2 linked regions of the Tistrella mobilis genome follow. The main gene of each other region encodes a partner of the protein of the gene in region 2 in a complex. Links are inferred from orthologs where the notes say so. Each region holds a gene or a part of one and is shown on either strand. Other genes may lie near its edges.

Evidence for each region.
Region 1: the proteins of tsaE (region 2) and tsaD are in contact, whole or in part, in a crystal structure (PDB 6N9A), measured with the Thermotoga maritima proteins. The link is inferred for Tistrella mobilis from one-to-one orthologs. Residues at the interface, in WP_004082108.1 of Thermotoga maritima: Leu37, Gly38, Lys46, Lys57, Val59, Lys60, Ser61, Thr63, Phe64, Thr65, Leu66, Met67, Val69, Pro71, Tyr82, Arg83, Leu84, Asp86, Asp88, Phe89, Asp93, Ile128, Asp130, Glu131, Arg134; in WP_004082750.1 of Thermotoga maritima: Cys10, Asp11, Arg49, His50, Leu82, Gly84, Gly135, Gly136, Glu154, Thr155, Leu156, Asp157, Asp158, Ser159, Glu162, Asp165, Lys166, Arg169, Leu170, Tyr175, Lys213, Thr214, Leu217, Tyr218, Gln221, Arg222, Asn324.

The regions. Positions count from the first base shown.
Region 1 is NZ_CP121017.1:4,437,154-4,440,249, forward strand. Bases 170-2,952 are described here. They hold tsaD (tRNA (adenosine(37)-N6)-threonylcarbamoyltransferase complex transferase subunit TsaD), read right to left. Parts: upstream 2,249-2,952; coding sequence 1,091-2,248; downstream 170-1,090. Other genes in these bases: P7L68_RS25570 (oxygenase MpaB family protein), read left to right, coding at 170-902; hemC (hydroxymethylbilane synthase), read left to right, coding at 2,354-2,952. Also shown: more of P7L68_RS25570, read left to right, coding at 1-169; more of hemC, read left to right, coding at 2,953-3,096.
Region 2 is NZ_CP121017.1:4,595,036-4,598,070, reverse strand. What follows is about bases 72-2,793. They hold tsaE (tRNA (adenosine(37)-N6)-threonylcarbamoyltransferase complex ATPase subunit type 1 TsaE), read left to right. Parts: upstream 72-1,007; coding sequence 1,008-1,580; downstream 1,581-2,793. Other genes in these bases: P7L68_RS26315 (nucleotidyltransferase family protein), read left to right, coding at 2,653-2,793; P7L68_RS26320 (aminoglycoside phosphotransferase family protein), read left to right, coding at 1,577-2,656; ffh (signal recognition particle protein), read right to left, coding at 72-677. Also shown: more of ffh, read right to left, coding at 1-71; more of P7L68_RS26315, read left to right, coding at 2,794-3,035. UniProt on the Escherichia coli protein: Required for the formation of a threonylcarbamoyl group on adenosine at position 37 (t(6)A37) in tRNAs that read codons beginning with adenine.

The sequences.
Region 1 (3,096 bases), 160 kb from region 2 along the record:
TCACCCAGAGCCGGACCCTGCCCGGCTGCAGGGCCTTTCACGGCAATTCACGCATGTTTCTCGCGGCCTTCGTCGCGGGCTCGCTGGTCGAAGCCTATTCGACCCTGATCGCCAAGGCCTTCATCACCAGCGGCCGGCTGGGGGATCAGGCCGGCCGGCGCTTCCGCCAGAACAACCAGCTGCTGTCCGAAATTTTCCTGCCGGGCGGGCTCGGCACGTTCGGCGAAGGCTGGAAGATGGCGCTGCGCATCCGGCTCATGCATGCCCGTCTGCGCCTCCTGACCGCCCGCTCTCCCGACTGGAACCATGCAGACTGGGGTACGCCGCTCAGTGCCGCCCATATCGCCTTCATGAATGCCGCGCTGTCGGGCCGGCTTCTGGAGCGCGCCCGGGTGCTGGGTGTGGAGCTGTTCCCCGAAGAACGCCGCGCCTTCATGATGATCTGGCGCATGGCCGGCCATCTGGCCGGTGTGCCGGCCGAGCTGCTGCCGCGCCATGAAATCGAGGCCCAGCAGCTGTTCCGGATCGGCCGGATGATGGAACCGCCGCCCGAGATCGAAGGCATCGTGCTCGCCAACGGGCTGATCAATTCCGCCCCGATGGCCGCCGGGGTCGATGACCCCGATTTGCGCCGCAAGCTGGTACGGCAGCTCTACGGCATCTCGCGCGGGTTGATCGGTGGCGATCTCGCAACCGCCCTGCACTTCCCCGAAACCCGCGGCATGGATACCCTGACCGCGATCCGGCTGCGCAACCGGGCCGATCTGCTGCTGCGCCGGCATATCGGTTTCTATGACCGCCGCCGCCGTGCCGGCCAGTTCACCCAGCTGCTCGATCTCTCTTTCGAGGGGCTGGAGAGCGACCTTCCCAAGGCCACGGCAGAGGATGAGTTGCCCGCCTGAGGACGGGGCCGAGCCGCCTGCACCGGCGCCGACGCCCCGTCGGCCGGGGCCGAGCCTGTCGGCCAGCCCTGGACAGGGCACGCACATCCCGACCGGAGACCGCCCCTTCCCACAGACAATTCTGCTCGATGGGGACATCCCCGGGCGCCCGGTCGAACTCCTTGCGGATATCCGAACCCACGGCCGGATCAGCCCCGATGCCGCCCCCGCCCACCAGCCACGGTCTGCCCGGCATCGGGGTCGAGCGGCCAGCGGGCGCGGGGGATCAGAGCAAGGCCGTCTCCGGCGGGCAGATCGCCGCCGGCTGCCAGATGCTCCAGACCTGCCCAGGCAATCATCGCGCCGTTGTCCGTACACAGCCTGACGGGGGGGGCGATCAGATGCAGGCCGCGCCGGGCGGCGACATCGGTCAGCCGGGTGCGCAGTGCGGTGTTGGCGGCAACGCCGCCGGCCACGACCAGCGCATGGCCGCGGCCATGGATGGCGACGAATGCCTTGGCCGCGCGGCCGACCCGGTCGGCGACGCTGTCGGACACCGCGGCCTGAAAGCTCGCCGCCAGATCGGCGACGTCCTGCCGGCTCAGCACCCGGATCCGCTCCGCCTCCTGACGGACCGCGGTCTTGAGGCCCGAAAACGAGAAGTCGCAATCCGGCCGGCCGATCATCGGCCGCGGAAAGGCAAAACGGGCGGGATCGCCGTCGCGGGCGGCCACTTCGACCGCCGGCCCGCCGGGATAGCCGAGACCCAGCAGACGGGCGGTCTTGTCGAAGGCTTCACCCACTGCGTCATCGATGGTGGCGCCCAGACGGCGATACTGCCCGAGGCCGGTAACTTCGGCGATCAGGCAATGGCCGCCCGAGACCAGCAGCAGCAGGAAGGGAAAGGCGACGCCATGGGTGAGGCGGGCGGTCAGCGCATGCGCCTCCAGATGATTGATGCCGAGCAGCGGCACGCCCGCGCCCAGCGCCAGCCCCTTGGCGGTCATCAGCCCGACCATCACACCGCCGATCAACCCCGGCCCCGAGGTGACCGCGATCGCATCCAGATCGCCCAGGCCCAGCTTCGCTTCGTCCAGCGTGGCCGCAACCAGCCGGTCAAGATGGTCGATATGAGCGCGTGCCGCGATCTCGGGCACCACGCCGCCGAAACCCTGATGCTCGGCGATCTGAGAGAGCACCAGATGGGCGCGGATGGTGCCAAGCGGCCGCCCCTGCCCCGGCTGCGCGGCCGGATCGGACACCACCACAGCGGCCGCCGTCTCGTCGCAGCTGGTCTCGATACCGAGACAGATGCGGGGACGTTCGGCAGCGGCGGGATCAGAAAGGCTGGCGGCGGACGCGGTCATCGGGCAGGGTTCCGGTTCGCGGGTGGGACCGCGGCAAGAGGTAGCGGCTCAGGCCGCCGATTACCACTTCCCAAAGCGCACGTCAGGCACTAACACAGGGCCATCATGGTCACGCATCCGCTCCTCCGCATCGGCACCCGTGGCAGCCCGCTCGCCCTCGCACAGGCGAACGAGGTTCGCGGACGGCTGGCTGCACTCGATCCGGCCCTCGCCGCAGCCGGCGCGGTCGAGATCGTCATCATCCGTACCACCGGCGATCAGGTTCAGGATCGGACCCTGGTCGAGCTGGGCGGCAAGGGCCTGTTCACCAAAGAGATCGAGGAGGCGCTGATCACCGGCGCCATCGATCTTGCGGTCCATTCCATGAAGGACATGCCGACCGAGCTGCCCGAAGGGCTGGCGATCACCGCCCTGCTGCCGCGCGAGGATCCGCGCGACGCCTTCCTGTCGCTCAAGGCCCGCAGCCTCGACGACCTGCCGGCCGGGGCCGTGATCGGCACCGCCAGCCTGCGCCGTCAGGCCCAGCTGCTCGCCGCCCGCCCCGACCTGACGGTCGTGCCGCTCCGCGGCAATGTTCAGACCCGGCTGTCGCGCCTGCGCGAGGGGCGGATCGACGCCACCCTGCTCGCCATGGCGGGGCTTAACCGGCTGCAGCTGACCGAGGTCGACCGCAGCCCGATCGATCCGGCGGTGATGCTGCCGGCGGTGGCCCAGGGCGCCATCGGCGTTGAGACCCGCAGCGGTGATGATCGCACCAATGCCTGGGTGGGCGCGCTCGACGACGGCGAAACCGCACTGGCGGTGATCGCCGAACGGGCGCTGCTCGCCGTCCTCGACGGCTCCTGCCG
Region 2 (3,035 bases):
CCGGTCATGGCGTCGGCGACCAGGATGGTTTCGTGCGGGCGGGCCTTCGACTTGACCGCCGCGACCTCGTCCATCAGCACATCGTCGATGTGCAGCCGGCCGGCGGTGTCGAGGATGACGACGTCATAGCCTTCCCGGGCCGCGATCTTCATCGCGCGCTCGGCAATGGCGACCGGCTTTTCGCCGAAGACGATCGGCAGGCTGCCGACCTCGGCCTGCTTCGCCAGCACTTCCAGCTGCTGCTGCGCCGCCGGACGGTAGACGTCGAGCGAGGCGAGCAGGACGCGCTTCTTGTCGCGCAGCCGGAACCGGCGGGCGAGCTTGGCGGAGGTGGTGGTCTTGCCCGAGCCCTGCAGGCCGACCATCATGATCGCGACCGGCGCGGGTGCGTTCAGGTCGACCTCGACCGCATCGCCGCCCAGCATCTCCGTCAGGTGGTCGTGGACGATCTTGATGACCATCTGCGCGGGATTGATACCGCGCAGCACCTCCTGGCCGACGGCGCGTTCGCGCACGGCAGAGATGAAGTCCTTGACGACGGGGAGGGCAACGTCGGCTTCCAGCAGCGCGATGCGCACTTCGCGCAGCGCCGCGGTCACGTCGGCTTCGGTCAGCGCACCACGGCGCTTCAGGCGGTCGAAGACCTCGCCGAGCCGGCCGGTCAGATTCTCGAACATCGTATCGGTTTCCGTCTCGCTCGGAGCGGGCCTGCGACGATCGCCGGCCTCTGATGCTCCCATCGGCGGGGACACATGCCTTCGTCGCCGAAGGTCTGTATCGCCCGACCGGGCGGGCGCCGGCCGGCCCCCGGCATCGGCGCCCGTTTCGGGTCGTGATGCTGAAGATCGATCGGCGTGACGTTCCGCACAAGGGCAATGGCGACGGAATGTCGCCCGCCTTCGCGCGAAGATCAGGCTTGTGACTCAGTCCGGGGGTGCTTGTCAAGCCGCTGCCGCAAGGCGGCCATTGCCGCGGCCGCGCCGACAGGCTAGAACCCGCGGATGTGCATGACGATCCGCCATGGCGCCGGCCCGGGATCCCGCAGCTGTCGGGCCCCCGAAACCGGCGGAACCGGTGCCCCGGCGCCGGTGGTCCGCCTCGCGAGCGAGGCGGAGACGGAGGCCTTTGCCCGGAGCCTCGCCCCCGTGATGGCTGCGGGCGGCATGGTCCTGCTCGACGGCGATCTGGGCGCCGGCAAGACCGCATTTTCGCGTGCGCTGATCCGCGCCCTTGCCGGTGCCGCGATCGAGGTGCCGAGCCCCACCTTCACGCTCGTCCAGCAGTATGACCTGCCGGACATTCAGGTCGTCCATGCCGATCTCTACCGGATCGAGGATCCGGACGAGATCGACGAGCTGGGGCTGTGGGAGGCTGCGGAAGACGGGCTCGCATTGATCGAATGGCCCGATCGCGCCGGCGGCCGGCTCGATCCGGGCGCGCTCCGCCTGTCGATCACCATTGCGCCCGACGGCGCCCGGCTGGTGACGCTCCACCCCTCGGGCGACTGGACGGCCCGGCTTGGCCACCTTACCTCTGGGAACCCGGCCACGCCCGGTTCACCGCCACGGACATGCTCATGACCGATACCCCTTCCGCAGCCCCGGTCCCGACCGATGCCCGCGATCTCGATCGCGCCCGCTTCGTCGCCCGTGCCGGCTGGCGCGGTGCCGAACGCACGGTGCTGGCGGGCGATGCCTCGTTCCGGCGCTATGACCGGCTGAAGCTCGATCGCCAGACCGCCGTGCTGATGGACGCGCCGCCGCCGCATGAAGATGTGCGCCCCTTCCTGAAGGTGGCGGCACATCTGAAAGCGATGGGATATGCCGCGCCAACCATCCTGGCGGCCGACCCCGAGACCGGCTTCGTGCTGCAGGAGGATCTGGGCGACGATCTGGTCCGGGTGGTGCTGGACCGCGACCCGACGCTTGAGACGGCGATCTATGCGGCTGCGGTCGACTTGCTGGCCGATCTTCATGATCGCCCGGGGGCGGCGGCGCTGGATGTGCCGGTCTACGACGCGGCGACGCTCGAACGCGAGGCGCTGCTGCTGATCGACTGGTACTGGCCGCTGGCGCTTGGCCGGGGGGCGACCGCGACCGAACGCGCGGGCTTTCTCGACCGGCTGAGACCGCTGATCGACCAGGTGGCGCGGCCCGAGGTTCTGGTGCTGCGCGATTATCATGCCGAAAATCTGCTGTGGATGCCGGCCCGGCGCGGCTTGTCGCGGGTAGGGCTGATCGACTTCCAGGACGCGCTGATCGGCCATCCCGGCTATGATCTGGTTTCGCTGCTGGAGGATGCCCGCCGCGACGTCGCACCGGATCTGGCCGAGGCGATGGTGGAGCGCTATCTGCGCCGCAGGCGGGATGCTCTGGACGGCGACGCGTTCCGCACTGAACTGGCCATTCTGGGTGCCCAGCGCAACATGAAGATCGCCGGCATCTTCGCAAGGCTGCATCTGCGCGACGGCAAGCCGCGCTACCTGAACTACCAGCCGCGGGTCTGGGGGCTGATCGAACGGGATCTCGTGCATCCCGCCCTGCACGATCTGGCCGATTGGCTGGACGAGGCCCTGCCCTGGGATGCCCGCGGCTGCACCGGGCCGCGCGACCGGAACGCGGCCGGTACGACGACCACCGAAGGAGATCCCGCATGACCACGACCGATCCCACCCGCTTTGCCGGCGCACCCCGGACGGCCATGGTGCTGGCGGCAGGGCTCGGCACCCGCATGCGGCCCCTGACTGAAACCCGCCCCAAGCCGCTGGTGGAGGTGGCCGACCGGCCCCTGATCGACTGGACGCTGGACCGGCTGACCGAGACCGGTGTCCGCCGGATCGTGGTGAACACTCACCATTATGCCGATCAGGTGCGTGCCCATCTGGACGCGGTACGTCCGCGGCTGCCGGCCGGGGTCGAGCTGCTGGAAAGCCACGAGGACGACCTGCTGGAAACCGGCGGCGGCGTGGCGAAGGCGCTGCCGCTGCTGGGCGATGCGCCCTTCTTCGTCAGCAATGCCGATCAGCTGCTTCTGAA